4 regions of the Anaerotruncus massiliensis (ex Togo et al. 2026) genome follow, and region 3 is predicted to be linked to each of the others. Evidence: predicted binding sites of a transcription regulator. Region 3 holds the regulator's gene; each other region holds the start of a gene.

Region 1 (7,333 bases), on a different contig from region 3:
TCGGCGGCGCGCATGAGCGCCGGGCAGTTTTTGCAGGAGTTGTGGTCGGTCAGCGCGATGAGGTCGAGCTCCTTCAGGAGCGCCATGTTGAGGATGTTGTTGGGGGTCATGTCCATGTCCCCGCAGGGGGAGAGGCAGGAGTGGATATGCAGGTCGTAGAACACCGGACGCATCGGCTCGCCTCCTCTCCCAAAATCGCCCTTCCCGCTAGGCCCCGGCCATGCGGGTGTGGATGTCCAGCGCGGTGTCGAAGACCGGCTTCTCCGACCAGAGCACCGCGATGTCGTTTTGCTCCGCCTTCTTTTTGGCGTCGTCGTCGAGCGCCGCGCCCTCGGCGAGCACCACGCAGGCCACGTCGGCCAGCAGCGCCACCGCCATCGCGTTGACGTTGCCCATGACCGTCACCCACGCGCTGTCCGCGGGGGCGCGCCCCATCACAAAGCTGAGCAGGTCGCAGCTGTAGACGCTTTCGATCTCCCGGCCGAGGGAACCCTCCCCCGCGAGAATTTTAAGCCCGGCCTGTGCGGCCAGCTGTTTCACCGTCATATTGGTCCCCCCGGTCATTCCTTTTCTTCGGTTTCCTCCGCCGCGACCTTGGGCATCACGCTCGAAAGCCGCCGGAGCCCCTCGGCCATCCCGCGGATCTCCTCGCGCAGCTTGAAGATGCACGCCTCCTCGGTGGCGAAGCCGCGCACGATGTCCTCGGCGAGCGCCTTGCAGGAGGGCGCGCCGCACGACCCGCAGTCCATGCCGTAGAGCCGCCCCTCGATCTCCCGCATCATCTTCATCTTTTCCATCGCGGTGCGGATGTCCGCGTCCAGTTCGAGCACCGGCTCGTATTCGACCGGCGCGTCCCAGGTGTAGGGGGCGAGGCTCTCCTCCTCGAGGTGGTTGCAGGAGACGGGACGGTATTTGCGGATGCGCTTGAGCTTGGCCTTGGCGACGTAGGGGTTTTCCACCCCGAGCACCCCGCCGACGCAGCCGCCCGAGCAGGCGTTGAGCTCGACGAAGTCGAGGTCGTAGAACTTCTCGTCCTCGAGATCCTCGAGCACGCGGATGACGTTTTCGATGCCGTCGGCCGCGAGGTACCGCTCCTTGAGCGCGGCGGCGGCCTCGCCGCCGCTGCTGCCCCAGCCGATGCCCATCCGGCCGGCCCCCGCCATGTCGACCGAGGCGGGCACCTTGCGCATGAGGCTGATCAGCTTGGGGTAGACCTCCCGGATGGCGAGCACCGCGTCGACGGCGCTCTTCTCGGTGCCCAGCGGCATCTTGACCGCCGTCACCTTCGCCGGGCAGGGGGAGATGAAGATCGCGCCGATCTTTTCGGGCGGAAGGCCCGTCTTTTCGGCGGCGCGCGCCTTGGCCACCCGCGCGGCCACCTCGATGGGCGGATGCAGCGGGAGGATGTTGTCGATGAGCTCGGGGAAGCGCACCCGGATGAGCCGCAGCACCGCCGGGCAGGCGGAGGAGATGACTGGGCGTTTGATGTCCTCGCGCATCATGTACCGCCGGGTCGCGTCGCTCACGAGCTCCGCGGCGCGCGCGACCTCGTAGACGTCGTCGAACCCCATGAGGGTCAGCGCCCCGAGGATGAGGTCGATGTCGTCGAGGTTGTTGAACTGCCCATAGAGGCTCGGCGCGGGCAGCGCGATCTTATATTCGAAGCTGTCCATCACCGAGATGGGGTCGAAGATCGCCTGCTTGGCGTGGTGCGGACAGACCCGGATGCACTCGCCGCAGTCGATGCACCGCTCCTTGATGATCTTCGCCTTGCCGTTGCGCACGCGGATGGCCTCGGTGGGGCAGCGCTTGACGCAGTTGATGCATCCGTGGCACTTGTCCCGGTCGAGGGTCACCGAGTGGAAAAAGTTTGTGGTATCCATCATGACGGCCTCCCAGATAAATCCTGCCCGCTCCGGGGGGAACGCGGATCAGGCGACGTACACCTTCATGTTGACGGTGGTGCCGACGCCGACCTCGCTGATGACCTCCATCTCGTCGGAGTATTTCTTCATGTTGGGCAGGCCCATGCCCGCGCCGAAGCCGAGGTTGCGCACCTCCTCGGGCGCGGTGGACCAGCCCTCCTGCATGGCGAGGGAGATGTCCCGGATGCCCGGGCCGTGGTCGACCAGCCGCATCGTGACCGCGTCGGGCGTCACCTCGACGGTGATCTGCCCGCCGCCGCCGTGGATCACCATATTGATCTCCCCCTCGTACATGGCGATGGCGACCTTGCGCACCACCTGCGGGGAGAGGCCCAGCTTTTTGAGGACCCCCTTGACGTCGCTCGACGCCTCGCCCGCGCGGGTGAAGTCGTCGCCCGGGACGTCGTAGGTGAGGTTGATCGTATCAGACATCGGTTTCACAGCCACCCTTCAAGCCGTTGTCGTAAAGCAGCCCGCAGGCGGTAAACATGCGGTAGGGGGTCGAAAGCACGGCGATCCCCCGCTGGCGCGCGAGGGAGAGGATCTGCTCGTCGGGGCGCTTGCCGCGCACGAAGACGATGCAGACCATATCCATCATTTCGGCGGTGCGCACCACCTGCGAATTGACGAGCCCTGTGAGCAGCACGCTCTGGTCCTTGACATAGGCGAGCACGTCGCTCATCATGTCGCTGCCGCAGGCGGTATGTACCTCGGCTTCCATCGAGTCCCCCTCGCAGAGGACCTCGGCCTTGAGAATCCTGGCGATATCGCTGACTGTCATGGGCCATTGCTCCTTTCGGAAATCGGAAAAGCGGTCGGTCTATACCTGAATATTATATCATTTTGCGCGCGGGGCCGCAATGACCGGCCCGCCAAAATCCCCCGCCAAAAGCTGTGGAATCTGCGGAGGGGGCGGGAATTGGAAAAGTCCGGAAGGACTTGTCGAATTGTCATGAAAAACGCCGCGTTTTTGCGAAAATTCAGGGGGATTCATCTGGACGGCATTATGATTTTCTGTTATAATCATAACAATTCTATAATGGTGCCGTACGCCCTGAGCGTATGGCAATGCCAAGGAGGTAAGACAGATGGCGAACACGAAAACCGTGGTCCCCTTCACCGGCACCGCTGAGCAGGAACAGCGGCTGCAGAAGGTGATCGAGGAGCACAAGGGCCAGAAGGGCGCTCTGATGCCGGTTTTGCAGGGCGCTCAGGAGATCTACGGGTACCTTCCGATCGAGGTGCAGAAGATGATCTCCCTCGGGCTCGACATCCCGCTGGAGGAAATCTACGGGGTCGCGACATTCTATTCCCAGTTCACCCTCAACCCCAAGGGACAGTACAAAATCTCCGTGTGCCTGGGCACCGCCTGCTACGTCAAGGGTTCGGGCGATATCTTCCAGAGGCTCCAGGAGAAGCTCGGCATCCAGTCCGGCATGTGCACGCCCGACGGGAAATTCAGCCTCGACGCCTGCCGCTGCGTGGGCGCCTGCGGCCTTGCGCCGGTCCTGATGGTCAACGACGAGGTCTACGGCCGCCTGACGGTCGACGACGTCGACACCATCCTCGCCAAATACCAGTAACGCCATGCAGGAGCTTTCGCTGAACGTGCTGGACATCGCGCAGAATTCGGTCCGCGCGGGCGCCTCGCTCATCGAGATCACGGTGGACGAACAGCCCGCCGCCGACACCCTCACGATCACCGTGAGGGACGACGGCTGCGGCATGACGCCCGAACAGGTGCGGCGGGTCACCGACCCGTTCTTCACCACCCGCACCACCCGCAGGGTGGGGCTGGGGGTGCCGTTCCTCAAGATGGGCGCCGAGATGACGGGGGGAAGCCTCTCGATCGAATCGGAGCCGGGGAGGGGCACCGCCGTGACGGCGGTCTTCGGCCTCACCCACATCGACCGCATGCCGCTCGGCGACATCGCGGCGACCGTCGCCTCGCTCGTGCAGTGCAACCCCGACATCGATTTCACCTACACCTTCCGCCACGGGGCGGGGGAGTTCACCGCCGACACGCGGGAATTCCGGCAGGTGCTCGACGGCGTGCCCCTCTCGGAGCCGTCGGTGGTCGGGTTCATCGGCTCGTTCATCCGCGAAAACACGCAGGAGGTTTTAGACACGCAGGCGTCCTGACGGCAGGACGCGCAACCACATTGTGGACGGAGGAATCTTACATATGAAAAGCTTAGCGGAGCTTCAGGCTCTGAGGGACAAGGTCAAAACCAACATGGGCATCCGCGCGGACGACAGCGGCAACACCCGCGTCGTGGTCGGCATGGCCACCTGCGGCATCGCCGCGGGCGCGCGCCCCGTGCTCCAGGCGTTCACCGAGGAGGTCGCCAAAAAGAACCTCCAGAACGTCACCATCGCCCAGACGGGCTGCATCGGCATCTGCCAGTACGAGCCGGTCGTCGAGGTCTTCGAGCCCGGCAAGGAGAAGGTCACCTACGTCAAGATGACCCCTGAAAAGGCTTCCCAGATCGTCCAGAAGCACCTGATCAACGGGCAGGTCGTTCAGGAGTACACCATCGGCGCGGTCGCCGGCAGCAAGCTGTAAGAAAGGAGGAAGCGCACCATGTATCGTTCCCATGTGCTTTGCTGCGGAGGTACGGGCTGTACGTCCTCCGGCTCGGCAAAGATCATCGAAGAGTTTGAAAAGGAAATCGCCGCGACCGGGCTCACCGAGGAGGTCAAGGTCGTCAAGACCGGCTGCTTCGGCCTCTGCGCGCTCGGCCCCGTCGTCATCGTCTATCCCGAGGGCTCCTTCTACTCCCGCGTCAAGCCGGAGGACGTCAAGGAGATCGTCGACGAGCACCTGCTCAAGGGCCGCATCGTCAAGCGCTTGCTCTACACCGAGACGGTCGTCGAGGACAAGATCAAATCCCTTGACGAGACCGACTTCTACAAGAAGCAGAAGCGCGTCGCGCTGCGCAACTGCGGCGTGATCGACCCCGAGGACATCAACGAATACATCGCCTACGACGGCTATATGGCGCTGGGCAAGGTCCTCACCGAGATGACCCCCGAGGACGTCATCGAGACGCTCAAGGTTTCCGGGCTGCGCGGCCGCGGCGGCGCGGGCTTCCCGACCTGGCTCAAGTGGAACTTCGCCAAGGCCCAGCCCCCCGGACAGAAATACGTCTGCTGCAACGCCGACGAGGGCGACCCGGGCGCGTTCATGGACCGCTCGGTGCTCGAGGGCGACCCCCACTCGGTGCTCGAGGCGATGGCGATCGCCGGCTATACGATCGGCGCGAGCCAGGGCTACATCTATGTGCGCGCCGAGTACCCCATCGCGGTCAAGCGCCTCGAGATCGCGCTGAACCAGGCCCGCGAGATGGGCTTTTTGGGCAAGAACATCTTTGAGACCGGCTTCGACTTCGACATCGACATCCGCCTGGGCGCCGGCGCCTTCGTCTGCGGCGAGGAGACCGCGCTCATGACCTCGATCGAGGGCCACCGCGGCGAGCCGCGCCCCCGTCCGCCCTTCCCGGCGGTCAAGGGCCTCTTCGGCAAGCCCTCCATCCTGAATAACGTCGAGACCTGGGCCAACATCCCCCAGATCATCTTGAACGGCCCCGAGTGGTTCGCCTCGATGGGCACCGAGAAATCGAAGGGCACCAAGGTCTTCGCGCTCGGCGGCAAGATCCACAACACCGGCCTCGTCGAGGTCCCGATGGGCACCACCCTGCGGGAGATCGTCGAGGAGATCGGCGGCGGCTGCCCGAACGGCAAGAAGTTCAAGGCGGCCCAGACGGGCGGCCCCTCCGGCGGCTGCATCCCGGCCTCCCTCATCGACACCGAGATCGACTACGACAACCTGCTCGCCATCGGCTCGATGATGGGCTCGGGCGGACTCATCGTCATGGACGAGGACAACTGCATGGTGGATATCGCCAAGTTCTTCCTCGAGTTCACCGTCGACGAGAGCTGCGGAAAATGCACCCCCTGCCGCATCGGCACCAAGCGCCTCTATGAGATGCTCGACCGCATTACCCGCGGCGAGGGCAAGATGGAGGACCTCGACAAGATGGAGGAGCTCTGCTACTACATCAAGGAGAACGCGCTGTGCGGACTCGGCCAGACCGCTCCCAACCCGGTGCTCTCGACGCTGAAGTATTTCCGCGACGAGTACGAGGCCCACGTGAAGGAAAAACGCTGCCCGGCGGGCGTCTGCAAACACCTGCTCCAGTACCAGATCGTGGCCGACAAGTGCAAGGGCTGCACCCTCTGCGCGCGCAACTGCCCGGTCGGGGCCATCGCCGGCACCGTCAAGAACCCGCACGTCATCGACCAGTCCAAGTGCATCAAATGCGGCGCCTGCATCGAGAAATGTAAGTTCGGCGCGATTGTGAGAAAGTAAGAAAGGAGCGTGCCTGGATATGGAAAAAGAAATGGTTAATATAAAGATCAACGGTATGCCCTTGTCCGTGCCGAAAGACAGCACCATTCTGGAAGCGGCCCGCTATGCCGGCATCCAAATCCCGACCCTGTGCTATCTCAAGGAGATCAACGCGATCGGCGCCTGCCGCATCTGCGTGGTTGAGGTCAAGGGCGCCAAATCCCTTGTGGCCGCCTGCGTCTACCCGGTCAACGAGGGGATGGAAATCCTCACCCACTCCAAAAAGGTCTATGCCTCCCGCAAGATCACCCTCGAACTCATCCTCTCCACCCACAAGAAGGAGTGCCTCTCCTGCGTGCGCAGCGGAAACTGCGAGCTGCAGAAGCTCTGCCACGACTTCAAGGTCGAGGATGAGCACCGCTATGAGGGCTCCAACCCCGAGTGGCCCAAGGACGACAGTGCGGTCCACATGGTCCGCGACGACAACAAGTGCATCCTCTGCCGCCGCTGCGTCGCCGCCTGCTCCAAATGGCAGGGCATCGGGGTCATCGGCCCCAACGAGCGCGGCTTCAATACCCACATCGCCTGCGCCTTCGAGCAGAACCTCAGCGAGGTGGCCTGCGTCTCCTGCGGGCAGTGCATCGTCGTCTGCCCGACCGGCGCCATCTATGAGAAGGACCAGACCAAGGAGGTCTGGCGCGCGCTGCATGACCCGACCAAGCATGTCGTCGTCCAGACCGCGCCCTCCATCCGCGCCACGCTCGGCGAGGCGTTCGGCATGCCGATCGGCACCAACGTCACCGGAAAGATGGTCGCCGCCCTGCGCCGCATGGGCTTTGAAAAGGTGTTCGACACCGACCTCGCCGCCGACATGACCATCGTCGAGGAGGCCCACGAGCTGGTGGAGCGCATCCAGAACGGCGGCGTGCTGCCGATGATCACCTCCTGCTCGCCCGGCTGGGTCAACTACTGCGAGCATTACTTCCCCGACATGATCCCCAACCTCTCCACCTGCAAGTCGCCGCAGCAGATGTTCGGCGCCACGGTGAAGACCTGG
Region 2 (7,333 bases), on a different contig from region 3:
TCGTCGGAGAGCTGCCGGGCGCGGTAATCCTCGCCGACGATGGAAAAATGCCCGCTCCACTCCTGGGACTCCGCGCCGAGCATCCGCACGGCGTCGCCGAGGCTGAGGCAGAGCTCCCCCTCGCCGGTGCCGATCCAGGTGACCTCCTCGTCAAAAGACCGGATGATCCCGGAATAATCGCGGGCCTCCAGGTAGTCGTGCCAGACGCCGCGCACGAATTCGGCGGCGCGCGTCTCCAGATCGTTCATCGGATTTCCTCCCTTCCAGGAAAACGTCCGGACCGCGGTCCGGACAAAACAGCTGTCATAATATTACCATATCTTTATAAAAAAGGCCAGAGTTTATGATCGAAATTCTGGAAAGGACGCATTTTTTCATCGTCCGGGAGGTCCTTGCAACGAAAGCCGGGACATGTTACACTGCAAAATAGGATTACTTCGGAAAGGATGATCACCGGATGGACTGGTTTCGGCGGATGATGCCGGGCAGGCGGGGGCTCGACGGGCTGGGCTGGGCGCTGCTGGCCGGCGCGGCGGTTTCGATGGCCCTGCGCCGCGCGACGGGGTATCGGCTCTTCTGGACGCTGGCGTTTGTGCTGCTGGCGGTCTTTTTCCTGCGTTTTTTCTCGCGGGACGCGGGGCGCCGCTATGAGGAGAACCGACGTTTTATGGTGCTGTGGCGGCCGCTGGCGCGCCGCTTTTCCTCCTGGGCGGACGCCCTGCGGGACGCGCGGGCCCACCGGCGTTTCCGCTGCCCCTCCTGCGGGCAGAAGGTGCGGGTGCCGCGCGGGAAGGGGAAGATCTGCATCACCTGCCCGCGATGCCGGGTGGAATTCGTCCGGCGGACGTGAAAATTTACAGAATATTCGCCTTTCCACCGGCACGCGTATGTTAAAATGAGCTGAGACACCGGAGATGGAGGGAGAAGGGTTTGGACCGATTGCTGACCTATCGCCCGGAGCGGCAGGGACGCTATCTCTTTTGGGCGATGACCGCCTTCGCGCTGGCGCTGATCGGCTTCGGGCTGCTGTGGGACACGCCCGCGGGCGTCGTTTCGGGCATCTGGAAGATCATCCGCACCCAGGCGGGGCTGATCACCGACTCGATCAGCGTCGGCGGCATGGGGGCCGCGTTTGTCAATGCGGGCCTGGTGACGCTGCTGTCGATCGGCATCCTGCGCGCCGTCCGGATGAACTTTTCGGGCATCAGCGTGGCGAGCCTCTTTTTGATGGCCGGGTTCTCCCTCTTCGGCAAGGACGTCTGGAACATCTTCCCGATCATTTTCGGCGGATGGCTCTATTCCCGCTATAAGCGGGAGCATTTCGGCCGCTACGTCTACATCTCCCTCTTCGGTACGGCGCTCGCGCCCGTGGTCTCGGAGATCGTCACCGTCGGCCGCGAACGGGACAAGCTGCTCTGGTACCTGCTCGGGGTCGGCATCGGCGTGGCCGTCGGCTTTCTGCTGCCCGCCGTCGCCTCCTTCACGCTGCGGGTGCACCAGGGCTACAACCTCTATAACGTCGGCTTTACGGCGGGGCTGATCGGCATGGTGCTCGCCTCCTTTTTCAAATCCTTCGGGCACACCTTCGAGGCGCGCCTCGCGTGGAGCACCGGCAACAACCTGCCGCTCGCCGCCTTCCTGTTCGGTCTGTTCGCCCTGATGGCGCTGGCGGGCTTCTGGTGGAACGGGCGCAGCTTCCGGAACGTCGCGCGCATCACCCGTCATTCGGGCCGCCTCGTGGCCGACTTCGTCCAGCTCGACGGACTGCCCGTGACGCTCATCAACATGGGAATCATCGGCGCGGCCGCCACCGTTTACGTGCTGGTGGTGGGCGGCGACCTCAACGGGCCGACCATCGGCGGTGTCTTTACGATCTGCGGGTTCGGCGCGTTCGGCAAGCATCTCAAGAACATCATCCCCGTCGTGCTCGGCGTGGTGATCAGCTCCTTCTTTATGGTGTGGTCGCTGAACGAGCCCAACGTTTTGCTGGCGGCCCTCTTTGCGACGGGGCTCGCCCCCATCGCGGGGCAGTTCGGCTGGAAATGGGGGACCGCCGCGGGCGTGATCCATGCCTCGGTGGTGCTCAACACCGGCTTCCTGCACGGGGGGCTCAATCTCTACAACAACGGTTTTTCGGCGGGGCTCGTGTGCATCGTGCTGGTGCCGCTCATCGAGGCGCTGCGCCGGGACCGGGAATAACGGGGGGAATCGATATGGAAGCCACGGCGAGAAAGATGACGAAAGTGATCGACGAGCTGATCGTGTTCTTTTTCAGCGTCGGCTCGGACGGGGTGCGGATGGATTTGCGCAAGCTGGAGGACGGCTACGAGCTCTCGCTCAAAAGCCGGTACGACCCGGCGGAGCGCAAGAAGGTGAACGACCTCGACCGCTTCCTCAACCAGGCGGAGAAAAACGAGGGGCTCGAGGAGTTCTTCTGGCAGCTCGCGGGGGTGAGCGGGCTGGGACAGGACAGCGAGCTGCACCTGATCGGGCAGATGGTCGACTGCCGCAGGCTGGAGATCGGCGCCGACACGGTGGAGCTCACGCTTTTTAAGCGCAGGGAATGACCTGAATTTCCCTTTCAAACCCGCATGAACAGGGGCCTTTGGGCCGTTTGTTTCAAAAGTGCATAAAAGCGGTTTCGGGCGAGGGGGGAGATTTAGACAAACTCATAAAAATCGTGAAAAGTTTGTTAAAAATATAGCAATTTCAAAACCCTTGTAGTATACTGATAATCGAAGGGCCGGTCCGGCCCCAAACCTGAGAATTTCAAGAAAAATCGGAGGCGTCAACATGTCAAAGGAAATCGTATTGGCCGGTGCCTGCCGCACCGCAATCGGCAAAATGGGCGGTTCCCTCACGGGTGTCCCCGCCGCGCAGCTCGGTGCTATCGTAATCAAGGAAGCCCTCAACCGCGCGGGCGTGAAACCCGAGCAGGTTGACGAAGTCTTTATGGGCTGCGTGCTCCAGGCCGCGCAGGGCCAGAACGTCGCGCGCCAGGCCGCCCTCAAGGCCGGCCTTCCCATCGAGGTCCCCGCGCAGACGCTGAACATCGTCTGCGGCTCCGGCCTCAAGTGCGTCAACCTCGCGGCCGCGATGATCGCTTCTGGCGAGGCGGACATCATCGTCGCCGGCGGCATGGAGAACATGTCCGCGACCCCCTTCGCGCTTGACAAGGCGCGCTACGGCTACCGCATGAACGACGGCAAGCTGATCGACTGCATGATCAAGGATTCCCTCTGGGACGCTTTCAATAACTATCATATGGGCATCACCGCGGAGAACGTCGCCGAGAAATACGGCATCACCCGCGAGATGCAGGACGAGTTCGCCGCGTCCAGCCAGCAGAAGTGCGAGGCCGCCCGCAAGGCCGGCAGGTTCAAGGACGAGATCGTCCCGGTCCCCATCAAGGTCAAGAAGGAGACCGTCCTCTTCGACACCGACGAGTTCCCCCGCGACGGCGTGACCGCCGAGGGCATCGCCAAGCTGCGCCCGGCCTTTAAGGAGGGCGGCACGGTGACCGCCGCGAACGCCTCGGGCATCAACGACGGCGCCGCCGCGATCGTCGTCATGAGCGCCGACAAGGCCAAGGAGCTCGGCATCAAGCCGATGGCCAAATGGGTCGCCGGCGCGACCGCGGGCGTCGATCCCTCCATCATGGGCATCGGACCCGCCTTCTCCACCAAGAAGCTGTTTGACAAGACCGGCCTCACGATCGACCAGATGGACCTCATCGAGGCGAACGAGGCGTTTGCCGCGCAGTCGCTGGCCGTGGGCATCGAGCTCGGCTGGGACGCCTCCAAGGTCAACGTCAACGGCGGCGCGCTCGCGCTGGGCCACCCGGTGGGCGCCTCCGGCTGCCGCATCCTCGTCACCCTGCTGCACGAGATGAAGAAGCGCGGCTCCAAGCTGGGGCTCGCGACCCTCTGCATCGGCGGCGGCATGGGCTGCTCGACGGTTGTCGAAAATATCCAGTAACAGGGAAAATCAGTTTCAGGCATCCGGGTCTCCGGGTGCCTGAAAGCTGTACAAAAGCGAAAATACACACAGGAACGGAGGCAAAAACTTGAGTTACGTCACCTACGAACAGAGGGGCTTCGTCGGCGTAATCACCATCGACAAGCCCAAGGCGCTCAACGCGCTGAACAGCGAGGTGCTCGGCGATCTCGAGAAGGTCGTCGACGCGATCGACGTGGACGCGACCCGCTGCGTCATCATCACCGGCGCGGGGGAGAAGGCGTTCGTCGCGGGCGCGGACATCGCCGAGATGTCCGGGCTCACCAAGGCCGAGGGCAAGGCGTTCGGCAAGAAGGGCAACGACATCTTCCGCAAGATTGAGACGCTGCCCGTGCCGGTCATCGCGGCGGTCAACGGCTTCGCGCTCGGCGGCGGCTGCGAGCTGGCCATGAGCTGCGACATCCGCATCGCTTCGGAAAACGCGGTGTTCGCGCAGCCGGAGGTTTCGCTCGGCATCACCGCCGGCTTCGGCGGCACCCAGCGGCTGGCCCGCACGATCGGCGTGGGCAAGGCCAAGGAGCTCCTCTACACCACGAGCAAGGTGAAGGCCCCCGAGGCGCTCGCGCTCGGGCTCGTCAACGCCGTCGTCCCGCTGGAAATCCTGATGGACGAGGCGATGAAGCTGGCCGAGAAGATCGCCCGCAACGCGCCGATCGCGGTGCGCGCCACCAAGAAGGCGATCAACGACGGCCTGCAGGTCTCGATCGATGAGGGCGTCGCGATCGAGGAGGAGCTGTTCGGCAGCTGCTTCGAGACGCAGGACCAGCAGAATGCGATGAAGGCGTTTGTGGCGAAGGAGAAGCCCGCCCCGTTCGAAAACAGGTAATGCGATCCTGATATTTACATATGGAGGTAACTGAAATGAAAGTTGGCGTTATCGGCGCGGGAACGATGGGTTCCGGCATCGCGCAGGCATTCGCGGTCACTGACGGCTACGAGGTCGTGCTCTGCGACATCACCGAGGAATTTGCCGCGGGCGGCAAGAAGAAGATCGAGAAATCCCTCACCAAGCTCGTCTCCAAGGGCAAGATGGAGCAGGAGAAGGCGGACGCGATCCTGGCGAAGATCACCACCGGGCTCAACGACAAGGTGGCCGACTGCGACCTGGTTGTCGAGGCGGCGCTCGAGAAGATGGACCTCAAGAAGGAGCTCTTCGCGAAGCTGCAGACGATCTGCAGGAAGGACGCGATCTTCGCGTCCAACACCTCCTCCCTCTCCCTGACCGAGATGTCCCAGGGGCTTGACCGCGCGATCGTGGGCATGCACTTCTTCAACCCCGCGCCCGTCATGAAGCTGGTCGAGGTCACCGCCGGCCTGCACACCGCTCCCGAGACGGTCGAAAAGATCGTCGCCATCTCCAAGGAGATCGGCAAGACCCCGGTTGAAGTCAAGGAGGCCCCCGGCTTCGTCGTCAACCGCATCCTCATCCCGATGATCAACGAGGCGATCGGCATCTACGCCGAGGGCGTCGCGTCGGTCGAGGGCATCGACTCCGCCATGCAGCTCGGCGCGAACCACCCGATGGGCCCGCTCGCGCTCGGCGACCTGATCGGCCTGGACGTCTGCCTCGCGATCATGGAAGTGCTCTACAACGAGTTCGGCGATCCGAAATATCGCCCGCATCCGCTGCTCCGCAAGATGGTCCGCGGCGGCACGCTCGGCCGCAAGACCGGCAAGGGCTTCTACGACTACTCCAGGTAAATCCGCTCCCGCTCCGCAGGCCGCGCGGCGCATCCGATGTGCCGCGCGGCTTGGCGCGGGCAGCTTTCGCAGGAAATATAAACATATTAGGGAGGAACTTGCATGGACTTTGTACTCAGCAAAGAGCAGGAGATGGCAAGACAGCTTTTCCGTGACTTCGCGGAAAAGGAAGTGAAGCCCCTTGCTCAGGAAGTGGATGAGGAAGAGCGCTTCCCGGCCGAGACGGTCGCGAAGATGCAGAAATTCGGCTTTATGGGCATCCCGTTCCCGAAGGAGTTGGGCGGTCAGGGCTGCGACACGCTGACCTACGCGATGTGCGTCGAGGAGCTGTCGAAGGTCTGCGCCACGACGGGCGTCATCGTGTCGGCGCACACCTCGCTCGGCTGCGACCCGATCAAAAAGTACGGCACCCCCGAGCAGATCGAAAAATACCTCGTCCCGATGGCGCAGGGCAAAAAGCTCGGCGCGTTCGGCCTCACCGAGCCGGGCGCCGGCACCGACGCCTCCGGCCAGCAGACCAAGGCGGTGCTCGACGGCGACCACTATGTGCTCAACGGCTCCAAGATCTTCATCACCAACGCCGGCCAGGCGGACGTATACGTCATCTTCGCGATGACCGATAAATCCAAGGGCAACCGCGGCATTTCGGCGTTCATCGTCGAAAAGGAGTTCCCCGGCTTCTCGATCGGCAAGAAGGAGCTCAAGATGGGTATCCGCGGCTCCTCCACCTGCGAACTGATCTTTGAAAACTGCATCGTCCCGAAGGAGAACCTCCTCGGACAGGAGGGCAAGGGCTTCGGCATCGCGATGGGCACCCTCGACGGCGGCCGCATCGGCATCGCCGCGCAGGCGCTGGGCATCGCACAGGGCGCGTTTGACGAGACGGTCAAATACGTCAAGGAGCGCAAACAGTTCGGCCGCCCGATCTCGGCGTTCCAGAACACCCAGTTCCAGCTTGCGGACATGAAGGCCAAGATCGAGGCCGCCCGCCTGCTCGTCTACAGCGCCGCGGTGGCCAAGGACACCAAAAAGCGCTTCTCGGTCGACGCCGCGATGGCCAAGCTGTTCGCCGCCGAGACCGCGATGGAAGTCACCACCAAGTGCGTGCAGCTCTTCGGCGGTTACGGCTATACGAGGGATTACCCCGTGGAGCGCATGATGCGCGACGCGAAGATCACGGAGATCTACGAGGGCACCAGCGAGGTCCAGCGTATGGTCATTTCCGGATCGTTCTTGAAGTAGAAGGGAGTTGCAGGAATTGAAAGTAGTCGTTTGCATTAAGCAGGTCCCGGATACCAACGAGGTCAAGCTCGATCCGGTGACCGGAACGCTGATCCGTGAAGGCGTCCCCAGCATCATCAACCCGGACGACAAGGCGGGCCTCGAGGCCGCGCTGCGTCTTAAGGACCAGTACGGCGCGCATGTCACCGTCATTTCGATGGGCCCGCCGCAGGCCGACCTGGCGCTGCGCGAGGCGCTGGCGATGGGCGCGGACGAGGCGATCCTCGTCACCGACCGCGCGTTCGGCGGCGCGGACACCTGGGCGACCTCGTCGACCATCGCGTCCGCCATCGAGAACCTCGAGTACGACCTCATCATCACCGGCCGTCAGGCG
Region 3 (7,333 bases):
ACTCCCCACACGGTTTTGAGGGTCCACTGGTCTGAGACGCCCTCGAGCTTTTCACGCAGGCGCTTGATGTGCACGTCGACCGTGCGGCTGTCGCCGTAGTACTCGAAGCCCCACACCTCGTCCAGCAGCTGGTCGCGGGTGTAGACGCGGTTGGGATTGCTCGCCAGGTGGTAGAGCAGCTCGAGCTCCTTGGGCGGCGTGTCGATCACCTTGCCGTCCACCTTGAGCTCGTATTTGGTCATGTTCACGACCAGCTTGTCGTAGCTGACCTCCTTGACGTCCGCCTCCGCGGCCGTTTTGCCGGTGCGCCGCATGATCGCCTTGATGCGCGCGACGATCTCCTTGGGGTCGAAGGGCTTGACCACATAGTCGTCCGACCCGAGCTCGAGCCCGAGCACCTTGTCGAACGTCTCCCCCTTGGCGGTGATCATGATGATCGGCATGTTGGATTTTTTGCGGACCTCCCGGCAGACCTGCCAGCCGTCCAGCTTGGGCATCATGATGTCCAGCAGCATGAGATCGGGATTTTCAGAGGAGAATTTTGCGAGCGCCTCTTCCCCGTCGTTGGCGATCACGACCGCGTAGCCCTCCTTCTCGAGATAGAGCCGGAGCAGCTCGCAGATATTGCGATCATCGTCGCAGACCAGGATTTTCCCGATTGACATGTCTGGTACCCCCATTCTGCCCGCCGCAACAGGCAGATTATTTGCTTTATCATATCACAATTATAGCGGAAAATCACCCGTTTTGGTGAATATTTTTTGAATGGGGATTGTCCAAACTGCAAAGAAACGCCCGCCGCGCGCGCATCCGTAAAAAAGAAGGGCGGGCGCTCACGCGCCCGCCCTTCCGGCGGCCCGGTTCCGCTTATTTCGCAAAGGAGGGGAGGATCGCCTTGGCGGGAGCCGCGGGCGCCTCTTCCGCGGGGGCTTCCTCCGCCGTCTCCGCGGGGGCCTCGGCCGCTTCCCCAGCGGCCGCCGGCTTCTCCGCGATGATGTAGGTGCCGAGCTCGCGGGTCTTCAGCTCAAAGACCCAGTCGCCGTCGTCCGTCTCGTGGATCCTCCCCTTGCCGGTGATGTCCACAAGCGCGCCGTCCACCACCTGGTAGACCACGATCGAATCCTCGCCGACCGACAGCTCCCCATCCTCATTGAGGAAGGGGATGCGCAGCCTGAGGGAGGCGCGGCTCGTCGAAGCGATCTTCGGATTGCCGATAAAATCAAAGAGGTAGGCGTCCTGGTCCGCAAAATATTCCGCGTACTCCTGGTCGTCCCATTTGGTGGTCATCTTTGGGAAAAACTTCTTCGCGTCGTCGTCGCTCGTGAAGTTGAGCCACGCCAGCGTGTCCTTTTCGTCCTCCCAGGTGATCTCGTTGTCCTCATTCTTCTGAGGCTTCACAACCACGCCGCCGTCGCCCGCCTTGAAATCCGCGTCCGCGCTGCGTTCGCCGTTGCCCATGAAAAATTTCAGGCCCATCGTCATTTTGGAGCCCGGCGCGTAGACCCCCTGCGCGAGGTCCTTAAAAGCCACGTCCCCTTCGGAAGCCCCGTTGAGCTCCTCCAGCGTGTCAAAACCGTAGTGGCCCTTTACGCCGTTTCCGGGCTCCCCGTCTTCAGCCGATATGGAGTCGACCAGATAGCGCTTGGCCGTAAAGGTGACCGACGGCGTCAGCTTGAACTCGTCGCCGCTGAAATCCTGCGCGAGCTCGATTTTAAGCGCGTGGCAGCGCCAGCCGCGGGCCTCGAATTTCTTCTCCACAAAGCTGATTTTTTTGATCATTTTGGCGTTGTTGTCGCCCTTGTCGAACTTCACCTTGTAGTTGTCCCTGTCGCCGTACCACGCCCCGACCTCGTCGGGGTCGTCCGGGTTCTCCCCGGCGAAGATGCGGAAGGGCAGATAGACGGTGCTGTCCGGCGGGATCAGGTCATTCGGACCGTAATAGATTCCATCGCCGTCACATAATACCCCCGCGTCAAAGCCGGTCAGCGAAAGATCGATCTTCTCCGCGTCCGCCGCAAAGGCGGTCACGCCGAGCGGCAGGGCCAGCGCGAGCGCGAGGACCAGCGCCAACAGTTTTTTCATTCCGGTTGCCTCCTCATACTTATTCATCATTATACACACCGGATAATCCAACCGTCATTTTACACAAAAATGTGGGCGGCTATCCAAACAATAGTATAGCCGCCGTCCGTCCGTCCGTCCTGTCAACCCGGCTTTTTGGGGGTGTTTTTGCGGTTTTCTTTGTGCATCTTTTTGGCTCCGGTTTTTTCATATACGTTTTTTGCATGAATATCCGCCGCCCACAGCCGGGCGAAACCGCTTGCGCGCCGCGCGTTTTTCCTGTATAATGAGCAGTTGTAAGATCGGAGGAATCAGCCATGAAATTAGGCATCGTCGGGCTGCCGAACGTCGGCAAGTCCACCCTGTTCAACGCGATCACCAACGCGGGCGCGCAGTCCGCGAACTATCCCTTCTGCACCATCGAGCCGAACGTCGGCATGGTCGCCGTGCCGGACGAGCGCCTCGACGTGCTCGCCAAAATGTACGACCCGGACAAATACACCCCCGCCGTCATCGAATTCGTCGATATCGCCGGGCTGGTGCGCGGCGCGTCCAAGGGGGAGGGGCTGGGCAACAAGTTCCTTTCCCACATCCGCGAGGTGGACGCGATCGTGCATGTGGTGCGCTGCTTCGAGGACAACGAGATCATCCATGTCGACGGGGAGATCGGCCCCCGGCGGGATATCGAGACGATCAATCTCGAGCTCATCTTTTCTGACATCGACATCGTCGACCGCAAGATCGACCGCGCCCTCAAGGCCGCCAAGGGAGGCGACAAAACGCTCGCCGCGCAGGCGGACGTGCTGGGGCGGCTCAAGGCCCACCTCGAGGAGGGGAAATCCGCCCGCAGCTTCGTGTGCGACGCGGAGGAGCGCGCCGCGCTCGAGGACATGCCCCTGCTCTCCGACAAGCCGGTCATCTACGCCGCCAACATGAGCGAGGCGGATTTCACCGGCGGCATCGAACAGAACCGCTTTTACCATGAGGTGGAGGAGATCGCGGCGGCGGAGCACGCCGAGGTGCTGCCCATCTGCGCCCGGATCGAGGAGGAGATCGCCGACATGTCCGCCGAGGACAAGCTGCTCTTCCTCGAGGAGATGGGGCTGCATGAGTCGGGCCTCGACCGCCTCATCAAAAAGAGCTACGCCCTGCTCGGGCTGATCTCCTACCTCACCGCCGGCAAGCAGGAGGTGCGCGCGTGGACGATCACGCGCGGCACCAAGGCCCCGCAGGCCGCCGGGAAGATCCATTCCGATTTTGAAAAGGGCTTCATCCGCGCCGAAGTCGTCGCGTACGACGACCTCATCGCCTGCGGCTCGATGGCCGCCGCCAAGGAGAAGGGCCTTGTCCGCTCGGAGGGCAAGGAATACGTCATGCAGGACGGCGACGTCGTCCTCTTCCGCTTCAACGTCTGATGAGGCGGGCGCTGGTCCTGTGCGGCGCGCTCGCGCTCGCCGCGCTGCTCTTTTTGTTCCTGCGGCCGCACCCGGAGCGCGCCGCCTTCCTGCCCGAGGCGCAGAACGACTTCGTCCTGGGCGTGGTCGGCCTGCCCGGCGGCGCGCCCGCCCCGGAAAGCGCATCCCCCGTTGACGGGGTCCCCTCCCGGGCGGAAGTGGTCCCCGCGGAATCCTCCGCGGCTTCCGAGGCCGGGTCCGCCGAGGCCGAATCCGGCGAACCGGAAAATACCGCCCCGCTTCCCGAAGCCGCCGCGCTCCCCGCCGGGGAACGCAGCGTGGACGCCCGTCCCGAGCGGGAGAGCTACCCTGTTGGGACCGGCGAGATCGCGCTCGTCGTCACCAACCGGACGGAAAACGACCTCATCTACACCCACTGGTTCGACTTCCGGCGGGTGGAGGGGGACGCCGTCGTGCCGCTCACCCCGCGCGCGGGGCTGATGGCAAACCCCGACGACGTGAACGCCGAACGGGTGCTGCACGGGGGTGAGACCGTCACGATTACGCTGCCCATCGACCTCTTCGACGAGCCGTTGCCGCCGGGCACCTACCGCGCGGCGCAGTTGAGCTGCTTCGCGGATACCGGCGGGCAGGCGCTCGCCTGCTCGGAGATCACCGCGGACTTCGTTATCGCGGAAAGCTGAAGAGCAGGCCGGGGCGCCGCCCCGCCGCCTTTTGAAAAAGGCGGGCGAAAATCTTTGCTTTTGGCTTTCTCACGGCGCCCCCCTTTGCGGGGGACGCGGCCGGCCTGCGCCAAACGTTCTTTGCCCCCTTTCTTTCAAGAAAGGGGGCTGACGGCTTCCGGAGGAAACCGGACAAAAGAAGGCCCCCGCCGCAAGGCGGGGGCCTTCTTATTTTCGCCTCCCCGTCATTCATCCTCGGGGTAGGCGGCGTTGATTTGGTAGCAGAGGGTCATGAGGCTGTCGCCCAGGTGGACGTTCTCGACGACCGCACCCTCAAAGTCGAGGGAGAGGTCGTAATGGGAGAAGTTCCAGAAGCAGTTGACGCCGAGCTTCATGAGCCGCTGGGCGGTCTCGAAGGCGACCTCCTTAGGGATACAGAGGATGGCGGCCCGCGGGGACTGCTCCTTGCAGAACGCCTCGAGCCCCGCCATGTCCTGCACGGTCAGGCTGCTCACCTTCTGGCCGATCACGCGGGGGCTGTCGTCAAAGATCCCGACGAGCTTGAAGCCGCTGCTCTCGAAATCCATGTGGCGCGCGATCGTGCGGCCGAGGTTGCCCGCGCCGATGAGAACCATGGGGGTATGCTTGTTGAGACCCATGATATTGCCGATCTCCTTGTGGAGCGCGGCCACATTGTAGCCGTAGCCCTGCTGCCCGAAGCCGCCGAAGCAGTTGAGATCCTGGCGGATCTGGGACGCGGTCAGCTGCATCAGGGAGGCCAGCTCGCGCGAGGAGATACGGGTGACGTCGCGGCTGAGCAGGTCGCCGAGGAACCGGTAGTACCTGGGCAGCCGCTTGATAACGGATAGGGAAACACCCTCGTGTTTCGGCATATGCAAAACCTCTCGATCCAGAATTCCCGGTTACAGCCGTGCGATGGTGTCCATCACATAGTTGCCGAATTCCTCGCAGGTGCAGCCGGTGTCGCGGCCGGTGACCGCGAGCTTCTTTTCCTCGTACATACAGATGTCCAGCGCCCGTTCGAGCTTATCCGCCTCGGCCTGGTAGCCGATGTGGCTCAGGAGCAGCACCGCCGCCCGCAGCATCGAGCAGGGATCGGCGTATTTGCCGCGGCCCTCGGCGATCATGCGCGGGGCGGAGCCGTGGATCGCCTCGAACATCGCGTAGCGCTTGCCGAGGTTCGCGCTGCCCGCGGTGCCGACGCCGCCCTGGAATTCGGCGGCCTCGTCGGTGATGATGTCGCCGTAGAGATTGGGCAGCACGAACACCTGGAAGTCGCGGCGGCGCTTGGGGTCGATCAGCTTGGCGGTGGTGATGTCGATGTACCAGTCGTCGGTCGTGATGCCGGGGTACTCCTCGCCGATCTTCTGGCAGAGCTTCAGGAACTTGCCGTCGGTCGTCTTGACGACGTTCGCCTTGGTGATGATCGACACGCGGCTCTTGTGGTTCTTTTTCGCGTAGTCATAGGCGAGCCGCGCGATCCGCTCGGTGCCCTCGGTGGTGGTCACGACGAAGTCGAACGCCACGTCCTCGTCCACGTTGAGGCCGCAGGAGCCGATCGCATAGGCGCCCTCGGTGTTCTCCCGGAAGAAGGTCCAGTCGATCCCCTCGCTCGGCACCTTGACGGGGCGCACGTTGGCGAACAGGTCGAGCTCCTTGCGCATCGCGACGTTGGCGCTCTCGACGTTGGGCCACGGGTCGCCCGCGCGCGGAGTCGTCGTGGGGCCCTTGAGGATGACGTGGCATTTTTTGAGCTCGGCGAGCACGTCGTCGGGGATCGCCTTGCCCTGCGCCGCGCGGTTCTCGATCGTCAGCCCGTCGATCGTGCGGAACTCCACCTTGCCCGCCCCGACCTCGTCCGCCAGCAGGTGCCGGAGCACCCGCGCGGCCTCGTTCGTGATGATGGGGCCGATGCCGTCGCCCCCGCACACGCCGATGACGATGGTGTCGAGCTTCCCGTAGTCGGTAAACTCCTTCTGCGCCTTGATGCGCTCGTTGCGCGCGAGCTGCGCTTCCACGAGCGCCGCGAACTTTTCAGCGGCGGCTTTGACTTTCTGGTCCAATCGCGTTTCCTCCCATATTTTCATTTCCCCCGCGCGCTCTCACGCCGGACGGTCTGTCTATATATGATAATTTTATAACAGACTTACCCCATTGTCAATGAACGATGGAAAGAAATCCGGTCGCCTCCCCCGCTTTTACGAGGGGAACAGCCCCGCCTCGCTGCACATCTCGACCTGGGCGCGCAGCGTGCGCTTGGCGGCCGCGAGCCTGCGGCTCACGGTGGAGGGGTGCACCCCGAGCTCCAGGGCGATCGCCGGGATGTTGCGCCCCCCGAAAAAATAGAGCGCGACGACCTGCCGCTGCTTGGGCGGCAGGTGGCGCACGGCGCTGCGCAGGAACCGCGCGTACCGTGCGCGCGCGGGTGCGTTGTCGGCGCACTGCGGCGCGGCGATCCGCTCGAAATCCTGGAGGGAAAAGGTGCTTTCACATACGTCAAACATGTGCCCCGCCCCCCTCAGTCATAATAGTGGCGCAGGTAGTCCATGACCACGCGCAGGTCGTACAGTTCGGCGTAGAGCGCGTCGATCCGCCGCTGCGCGGCGAACGCCTCCTCGCCGCGCGCCGTCTGCGCGAACACCCTCAGCTCCCGCAGGCGCTCCTGCAGGCGGTCGGCCGCCGTCCGGTACTCCTCCGACAAAGCGGTTAAATCCATTCAATTCCTCCTTGTGATTTTACAAATCGTGTGATTTTTGCTTCCTATCTTAAGAGTACCACACGAAATGTGTATTCACAAGAAAAATTCGCACAATTTGCAATATTTTGTTGACGAAATACACGAAATGTGTTATTATCAGGACAGTGAGGTGACCGGAATGCTGGCTAACAGGCTGCGGGCCCTGCGCAGGGCCAAGGGGCTGACCCAACAGGAACTGGCGGGCGCGCTGGAAATTTCCGCGAGCGCGGTGGGCATGTACGAGCAGGGACGGCGGGAGCCGGACAACGAGACGCTGACCAAATTCTGCCGGTTCTTCGGCGTGCCGAGCGACTACCTGCTGCTCGACGGGGCGGAAAGCCCCGCCGGACCGCCCGAGCTCGGGGAGTTCCTCGAGGATTTCCGGCGCAGGCTGCTCGCCCAGGAGGGGCTGATGTTCAACGGCGTGCCCCTCACCG
Region 4 (7,333 bases), on a different contig from region 3:
CCGCGCAGTAGAAATAATCATACGCGTGGGCGAGCGCGAGCCCGGAGGCGGAGGTTTTCATGTCGCTCGCGGCGTTGACCACCGCGACGACTCCTTTGGCGGGCAGCGCATCGAGCAGCGCTTCGCGGTCCCCGTCGAACCGCTCGTCGTCGTAGTGGGCGTGGGTATCGAAGATATTCTGGTACATGGCGCACCTCACAGAAAAAATATACTACTACGAAATACTTGACTAATAAAAAATATCGTAGTATAGTGAAAGCGAAGGGGGGATTCCATTGAAGCTGATCGACGTCTATCTCGGCAGGCATGGGAAAAAGCGATACGACGTCTTCAAGGAGACGGGGCTCAGCCAGCAGACGCTCGCGAGCGCCAACGGGAAACCCGCCGCGGCGCTGACCGGAAGGATCCTCCAGGCGATCGGCCGGACGGTCGGGGAGACGCCGGGGCGCGTGCTGGATGAAATGCTGATGATCGAACAGGAGGGGCTTGTGATGACCGTGACGACCAAGGTAGAACTGCTTGAGGCGCTCAAGCGCGCCGCCGACCGCATCGACGTGGAGGGCGGTCTGCGCACCGAGGTCCTCAGGCTTGCGAAGAAGAACTTTATGGCCTCCTATACCGGCGTGACGCCGGGGTCGATCTACATGATGGAGCCGGGAACGCCCTACGTGCAGATCGTGGAAAACGCGATCAAGCGGGCGGTATGGTTCTTCATGGGCGTGGACGAGGAGGAGAAGGCGAACCTCGAAATCTCCGAGCGGATGCGCCTTTATAACCTGCACGTCGAGGAGCTTCCGGACGGACACACCGGGATCCGGCTGGTGCAGCGCCAGCTCGAGTACCTCGACGGGAAGGGGAACCTCTGAAAAGGACGGCTGATGCAAAGGCCCTTTGCATCAGCCGTCATTCTTTTTTTCTTGAAAAAAGAACCAAAAAATCGCTTCTCAGGATGGGGTGTTCCGCGCCTGCGGGCGCGTCAAGGGGCTCCGCCCCTTGACCCCGCCGCCTTTTTGGAAAAGGCGGGCGAAAACTTTGATTCCACGGGGCGCGTGGGCGGCAGCTAGTAGTACTCGCCTGAACCAAAAGTTTTGAAGGGGTCCAGGGGAACCTTTTTCAAAAGTTTCCCCTGGCTACCGGACCACCGAACCGCAGGGGACGGACTCGTCGACAAAGATGACCTTCACGTCGTTCTCGCCCGCGTCGGCGGCGAGGATCATGCCGTTGGATTCGACGCCGCGCAGCTTGGCGGGCTTGAGGTTCGCGACGACGATCACCTTTTTGCCGGTGAGCGCCTCCGGCTCGTACCACGGATGGATGCCCGACACGACCTGGCGGGGCGTGCCGCTGCCGTCGTCGAGGGTGAGCTTCAAGAGCTTATCCGCCTTGGGCACCGGCTCGCAGGCGGTCACCTGCGCGACGCGCAGCCGCACCTTCGCGAAGTCGTCGATCGTGATGAGCGAGGCGACCCCCTCCGGCTGTTCCGCCTTGGAGGCGGGCTTCTTTTCCGCGGCGGCGGCCTTTTCCATGGCGGCGGCGCGCGCCTTTTCGAGCGCCTCGAGCTCCTTGGCCACGTCGATGCGCGGGAAGAGGCCCTCGCCCTTTTTGACCGTCACGCCGGCGGGCAGCAGGCCCCACGTCCCGGCGGACTCGTAGGTGGTGATGCCGCCGGCCGCGCCGATCTGCGCGAAGATCCTGGGCGAGGTGGCGGGCATGAAGGGCGCGAGCAGGATGCCCGCGATGCGTACGCATTCCAGCAGGTTATAGAGCACCGTGGCGAGGCGGGGCCGGTTGGCCTCCTCCTTGGCGAGCACCCAGGGGGCGGTCTCGTCGATGTATTTGTTGGTGCGGGAGATGAGCTTGAAGACCTCGATCAGCGCGTTCTGGAAGGCGTACTGTTCCATCTGCGCCTCGTAGCGGTCCTTGAGCCCGCGCGCGATTGAGATGATCTCCTCGTCGACCGGCTCGGATTTCCGCTCCGCCGGCAGGGTGCCGCCGAAGTATTTCTCCGCCATCGCCACCGAGCGGGAGACAAGGTTCCCCAAATCGTTGGCGAGGTCGGCGTTGATGCGGGTGATGAGCCCCTCGTTGGAGAAGAGGCCGTCCGAGCCGAAGGGAAACTCGCGCAGCAGGAAATAGCGGATGGCGTCGACGCCGTACCGCTCGACGAGCACGACGGGGTCGACGACGTTGCCCTTGGACTTGCTCATCTTTCCGCCCTCGAGCAGCAGCCAGCCGTGGCCGAACACCTTTTTGGGCAGCGGCAGGTCGAGCGCCATGAGCATGGCGGGCCAGATGATCGTGTGGAAGCGCATGATCTCCTTGCCGACGAAATGCACGTCGGCGGGCCAGAACTTTTCAAACTCGTGATACTTGTCGTTGCCGTAGCCGAGCGCGGTGATGTAGTTGGTCAGCGCGTCGACCCACACGTAGACGACGTGGCCGGGGTCGAAGGTGACGGGGATGCCCCATGAGAAGGAGGTGCGGGAGACGCACAGATCCTCGAGGCCGGGCTTGATAAAGTTGTTGACCATCTCGTTGAGGCGGCTCTGCGGCTCCATGAAGTGGGGGTTTTCCTCGTAGAGCCTGATGAGGCGGTCCTGGAAGGCGGAGAGCTTGAAGAAGTAGGCCTCCTCCTCCGCGTCGATGACCTCGCGGCCGCAGTCGGGGCATTTGCCGTCCTTCAGCTGGCTCTCGGTCCAGAAGGACTCGCAGGGCGTGCAGTATTTGCCCTTGTAGGAGCCCTTGTAGATGTAGCCCTTGTCATAGAGGTCCTTGAAAATCTTCTGCACCGATTCCACATGGTAGTCGTCGGTGGTGCGGATGAACCGGTCGTTGGAGATGTTGAGGAGCTTCCACAGCTCCTTGATGCCGGCGACCACCCTGTCGACATACTGCTGCGGGGTCACGCCCGCGGCCTTCGCCTTTTCCTCGATCTTCTGGCCGTGCTCGTCGGTGCCGGTCAGGAACATGACATCAAACCCCTGCATACGCTTGTAGCGCGCCATGACGTCCGTCGCGACGGTGCAGTAGCTGTGTCCGATGTGCAGCTTGTCCGACGGATAGTAGATGGGGGTGGTGATGTAAAATGTCTTTCCTGTTCCATTCATGATGTGGAACCTCCTTGCATGAGTTTGGTGTCGTCAATGTAATGATATAGTATACCACGAATTGGGTAAAATGAACAGGGGCTGTGGAAAGTTTTTGCCGCCGGAGCGCGCCCCGGCGGCAAAAAAGGAACCGCCCGCGGGCGGTTCCTTAGAGGGGACAGTCGATGCTGTCGCTGAGCGCGACGCGCAGGGGGGAAAAACGGTCGGAGAGGTAATCCGCGGCCTCGCAGAAAACGGCGGGCGGCACGCTCTCGTCGTCCTCCACGGGCAGGGTGAACACGACGGTGGTTCCCTTCCCGGGCGTGGAGGTGAGCGCGATGGTGCCGCCGATGGCGGCGATGGAATCTCGCGCGATCGTCAGGCCGAGGCCGTTGCCCGAGAAGGGCCGTCCCCCGTGGTCATAGGAGAAGTACGGCTCAAAGACGCGCGGCTGCACGTCGGGCGGAATCCCGAGCCCGCGGTCGGCGACCGAGACGCTGAGCATCCCCCGCTTGAAGCGCACCCGGACGGCGATCTGGTTGCCGGGGCGGGTGTAGCGGCAGGAATTCGAGAGGATGTTGAGCAGGGCCGCGGACACCTTCTGGGTGTCGCAGGCGGCGGGCAGCATCCCCTCGGGGATGTCCGCGGAGAGCGGGATGCCGGTCGGCTCGATTAAGTCAGCGGCCGCCGAAAAGAGCTCGCGCAGGTAGTGGAAGAGGTCGACCCGCCGGGTCCGCACGGGCGAAAACCCATAGGTGAGGCGGGTGTAATCGGAAATCCACTCGCTGCTGCGCAGCAGCCGGAAGGCGCTCTGGTTGATGGCGGCGAGGTAATCGGGCATGCGCTCGCGGTCCTTTTCGGACGAGCCGGGCCCGCAGTTGCGGGAGAGGAGGGTGAGCATCGAAAAGATGACGGTCAGCGGCGCGCGGTACTGGTTGCCGAAGGAGGAGAGCGTGCGCGACATCCCCTCGGGTCGCATGCCGGAGCCCTGCTCGGCGCCGGAGGCCGGCTGGATGAGATAGCGGCCGCTCCCGTCGGGCAGGGCGCAGATGACGGTCGGCCGCTCTGCGAACAGGTGGTTGGGGCCGGCGGTGGTGAAGGAACCGCACCGGTCGATCTCCGCGCGGACGACCTCGGGGTCGTAGCCGTGCAGCAGCAGCTGCGCGCCGTCCGGCAGGGCCAGGGCGGGCATTTCCCGGGAGCCGGCGGCGCTGCACCAGACGAGACGAAAATCATGGTCCATCACGGCGGCGGGCTGGCCGGAGGCGTCCAGGAGCCCGGTCAGCTGGTCGAAAAAAGAGTCTGTTCGGGGATCGTCCAAAGGCGCACCTCCTCGCTGCGGAACTGCACTTATCATTTGGGAAGGACCGCGGAAATATTCGGATTCCAAATATTGCATGAAGGCCCGGGAACAGGGAAAACAGGGACCTTTCGACACAAATCGACAGAAAATTCCGCTTCAATTATAGTATATGAGGGTGTGATTTTCAATAGGAGTTGGGCGTTTTCAATAAAAAGCAAAGTATAAATATCCCGGGTTTGAAGAAAATAAAAAAAATCGTTTAAAGTTTATCAAGGTTCTTGTAGTTTCCAGAGATTTGTATTATGATAAAGGTATCAAAAATACAGGAGGTTGTTTCCAATGGCAATTAAAGTTGGTATCAACGGTTTTGGCCGTATCGGCAGACTGGTTTTCCGCGCTGGACTGGACAATCCGAACATTGAATTCGTGGGCGTCAACGATCCGTTCATGACCCCTGACTATTGCGCTTACATGCTTCGCTATGACACGATCCATGGCCAGTACACGGGCGAAGTGAGCTACACCGACGACGCGATCATCGTCAACGGCAAGACTGTCAAGTTCTATGCCGAGCGGGAGCCCGCCAACATTCCGTGGGGCGCTTGCGGCGCCGAGTATGTGGTTGAGTCCACCGGCGTTTTCACCACCATGGACAAGGCTGAGGCCCACCTCAAGGCCGGCGCCAAAAAGGTCATCATCTCCGCGCCCTCCAAGGATGCGCCGATGTTTGTCATGGGCGTCAACCACGAGACCTACCAGCCGAGCATGGACATCGTCTCCAACGCTTCCTGCACCACCAACTGCCTGGCGCCTCTGGCGAAAGTCATCAACGACGAGTTCGGCATTGTCGACGGCCTGATGACCACCGTCCATTCCACCACCGGCACCCAGAAGACCGTTGACGGTCCTTCCAAGAAGGACTGGAGGGGCGGCCGCGCCGCTTCCGGCAACATCATCCCGTCTTCCACCGGCGCCGCCAAGGCTGTGGGCAAGGTCATTCCCGAGCTGAACGGCAAGCTCACCGGCATGGCGTTCCGCGTCCCGACGCTGGATGTCTCCGTCGTCGACCTGACCGTCAACCTCGCGAAGGCCGCCTCCTATGAGGAGATCTGCGCCGCGCTCAAGAAGGCTTCCGAGACCTCCCTCAAGGGCATCCTCGGCTACACCGAGGACGATGTGGTTTCGTCCGACTTCATCGGCGACGCCCGCACCTCCATCTTCGACAAGAAGGCCGGCATCGCGCTGACCGACAAGTTCGTCAAGCTGGTTTCCTGGTATGACAACGAGTGGGGCTACAGCAACAAGGTCCTCATGCTCATCCAGCACATGGCTACCGTTGATCATAAGTAATCGGTTTTTTGAAAGAGCCGCCCGCGAGGGCGGCTCTTTTGTTCATTTGCCGCGCTGCGCCCGGCGGCGGTTTTGGGTTTGCCGCGCCGCGCCCGGCGGCGGTTTTGGATTTGCCGCGCTGCACCCGGCGGAGCTTTCACGGGAATTGCCGCCCGTGGGCGGCAAGAATTACTTGCGCGTTCCGCCGCGCACCACGGGTTCCTTTTCGGACGGACGAAAAGGAACCAAAAGTCCGCCTAAGAACCCTCCGCCGGGTTCTTAGGAATCTCCGGGAGTACCTTGCCAGTACCCGCAGGTTACCGCCGCTCCCCACGGGTACACTAGCTGAAGGCTCAATTCAGGTTGCGGCGCTCCCAACGGGGGACGGCGGGCGCGCTAATCCCTCTGGGGCTCGCTCGCGTGCAGCATTTCCTGCGAGCGGCGCCGCGCGTCCTCCAACAGGTCCATCGCCTGAACCGTCCGCGCCGCCGCGCTGTTCCTGATCTGTTCGCGCGTCTCGCCCTCCAGCGGCTTGCGCAGGATTTCCGCAATTTCGGATACCTTGCTGGACAGAAAATAATAAGCGAGCCTGTAATCTTCCATAAACCCACCTCGCAAATGCGTACATATTGTTCGCTTTGCGTACAATAATATAGCAATTGCGATCTAATGTCAAGCAGACTTTGGCGGCACACAAGCTTACAATAAATACATAGAGGTGAGTTGTGTGGGCGTGCATGCGGAGAAATTTCGTAAACTTGGGTTAAGTGTCGCGCATTATCGTAAGCTTGCGGGTTTCACGCAGGAAGAACTGGCCGACTTGGTCCATATTAGCCGGGGATATCTAAGCCATATTGAGGCACCCAATATTGAAATGTCGTTTTCGATTACAACGCTGTTTGATATCTGCGACGCATTGCATATTGAACCGAAAGTTCTTTTCGAGATCTGATTGCGGACACCTGTAAAGGTGTCCGTTTTTTATTTTGGGTGGTTTGTATTTGCCTTCTTTATGCACTCCGCTGGATGTGAGCGGAGGGGGGATCAGGCGCACGACAGTTGCGGCCCCTGACCGCAACTGTCCCCGCGTTTTGACAAGCAAAAGCGCGTGCGCCTCACGGGGGAGGGTCGGCGACCCTCCCCCGTGTGCCCCTACCTGACAAGCTCGCCGCGCCTTCCGTCCCCACCTGTTGGGAGCGCTGCAACCTGAATTGAGCCCTCAGCTAGTGTACCCATGGGGTGTGGCGGTAACCTGCGGGTACTGGCAAGGTACTCCCGGAGATTCCTAAGAACCCGGCGGAGGGTTCTTAGGCGGACTTTTGGTTCCTTTTCGTCCGTCCGAAAAGGAACCCGTGGTGCGCGGCGGAACGCGCTAGTCATTCTTGCCGCTTGGAAAGCGGCAATTCCCGCGATAGCCTCGCCGGGCGCAGCGCGGCAAATCCAAAGCCGCCGGCGGGCGGGCCCCGGCAATCCCCGCCGCTTGGAAAGCGGCAAATCAAAGAACATTTCCCACCACCATTTACATGCCAAAACGACACGAAATTCATGTTATAATAGAAACTCGCGGGTCTCTGACAGGACAAGGGGGGCCGCAACTGGAAAATATCGTTAGGCG

Evidence for each region. The regulator Rex, encoded in region 3, represses fermentation and respiration genes when NADH is low (regulators of the CRP and FNR family bind a similar motif). The targets are predictions, from matches to a motif close to ATTGTTAANNNNTTAACAAT.
Region 1: a site for Rex is predicted at 2,939-2,958, ahead of RCI06_RS06400 (NAD(P)H-dependent oxidoreductase subunit E). Genes of this name have one in related genera too.
Region 2: a site for Rex is predicted at 2,689-2,708, ahead of RCI06_RS05880 (acetyl-CoA C-acetyltransferase). Genes of this name have one in related genera too.
Region 4: a site for Rex is predicted at 4,644-4,663, ahead of gap (type I glyceraldehyde-3-phosphate dehydrogenase). Genes of this name have one in related genera too.

Annotation. Positions count from the first base shown of each region.
Region 1 covers NZ_JAPJQF010000014.1:22,263-29,595, forward strand. The annotation lists gene RCI06_RS06375 (PHP domain-containing protein) at 1-173, opposite strand, end outside; gene RCI06_RS06380 (hypothetical protein) at 208-546, opposite strand; gene RCI06_RS06385 ([Fe-Fe] hydrogenase large subunit C-terminal domain-containing protein) at 561-1,883, opposite strand; gene RCI06_RS06390 (ATP-binding protein) at 1,932-2,357, opposite strand; gene RCI06_RS06395 (DRTGG domain-containing protein) at 2,350-2,706, opposite strand; gene RCI06_RS06400 (NAD(P)H-dependent oxidoreductase subunit E) at 3,014-3,508, shown strand; gene RCI06_RS06405 (ATP-binding protein) at 3,513-4,067, shown strand; gene RCI06_RS06410 (ferredoxin) at 4,111-4,491, shown strand; gene RCI06_RS06415 (NADH-quinone oxidoreductase subunit NuoF) at 4,510-6,297, shown strand; gene RCI06_RS06420 (NADH-dependent [FeFe] hydrogenase, group A6) at 6,317-7,333, shown strand, end outside.
Region 2 covers NZ_JAPJQF010000012.1:32,031-39,363, reverse strand. The annotation lists gene RCI06_RS05900 (diguanylate cyclase domain-containing protein) at 1-248, opposite strand, end outside; gene RCI06_RS05895 (hypothetical protein) at 458-850, shown strand; gene RCI06_RS05890 (DUF1576 domain-containing protein) at 931-2,199, shown strand; gene RCI06_RS05885 (hypothetical protein) at 2,214-2,567, shown strand; gene RCI06_RS05880 (acetyl-CoA C-acetyltransferase) at 2,794-3,978, shown strand; gene RCI06_RS05875 (enoyl-CoA hydratase-related protein) at 4,067-4,843, shown strand; gene RCI06_RS05870 (3-hydroxybutyryl-CoA dehydrogenase) at 4,879-5,718, shown strand; gene RCI06_RS05865 (acyl-CoA dehydrogenase) at 5,821-6,960, shown strand; gene RCI06_RS05860 (electron transfer flavoprotein subunit beta/FixA family protein) at 6,977-7,333, shown strand, end outside.
Region 3 covers NZ_JAPJQF010000017.1:32,528-39,860, reverse strand. The annotation lists gene RCI06_RS07280 (response regulator transcription factor) at 1-665, opposite strand, end outside; gene RCI06_RS07275 (hypothetical protein) at 868-2,082, opposite strand; gene ychF (redox-regulated ATPase YchF) at 2,379-3,476, shown strand; gene RCI06_RS07265 (hypothetical protein) at 3,476-4,159, shown strand; gene RCI06_RS07260 (redox-sensing transcriptional repressor Rex) at 4,384-5,031, opposite strand; gene RCI06_RS07255 (isocitrate/isopropylmalate family dehydrogenase) at 5,062-6,246, opposite strand; gene RCI06_RS07250 (sigma-70 family RNA polymerase sigma factor) at 6,358-6,663, opposite strand; gene RCI06_RS07245 (hypothetical protein) at 6,678-6,875, opposite strand; gene RCI06_RS07240 (helix-turn-helix domain-containing protein) at 7,036-7,333, shown strand, end outside.
Region 4 covers NZ_JAPJQF010000032.1:13,398-20,730, reverse strand. The annotation lists gene RCI06_RS09900 (TatD family hydrolase) at 1-187, opposite strand, end outside; gene RCI06_RS09895 (hypothetical protein) at 276-866, shown strand; gene metG (methionine--tRNA ligase) at 1,131-3,107, opposite strand; gene RCI06_RS09885 (sensor histidine kinase KdpD) at 3,256-4,407, opposite strand; gene gap (type I glyceraldehyde-3-phosphate dehydrogenase) at 4,729-5,739, shown strand; gene RCI06_RS09875 (hypothetical protein) at 6,115-6,321, opposite strand; gene RCI06_RS09870 (helix-turn-helix domain-containing protein) at 6,446-6,670, shown strand.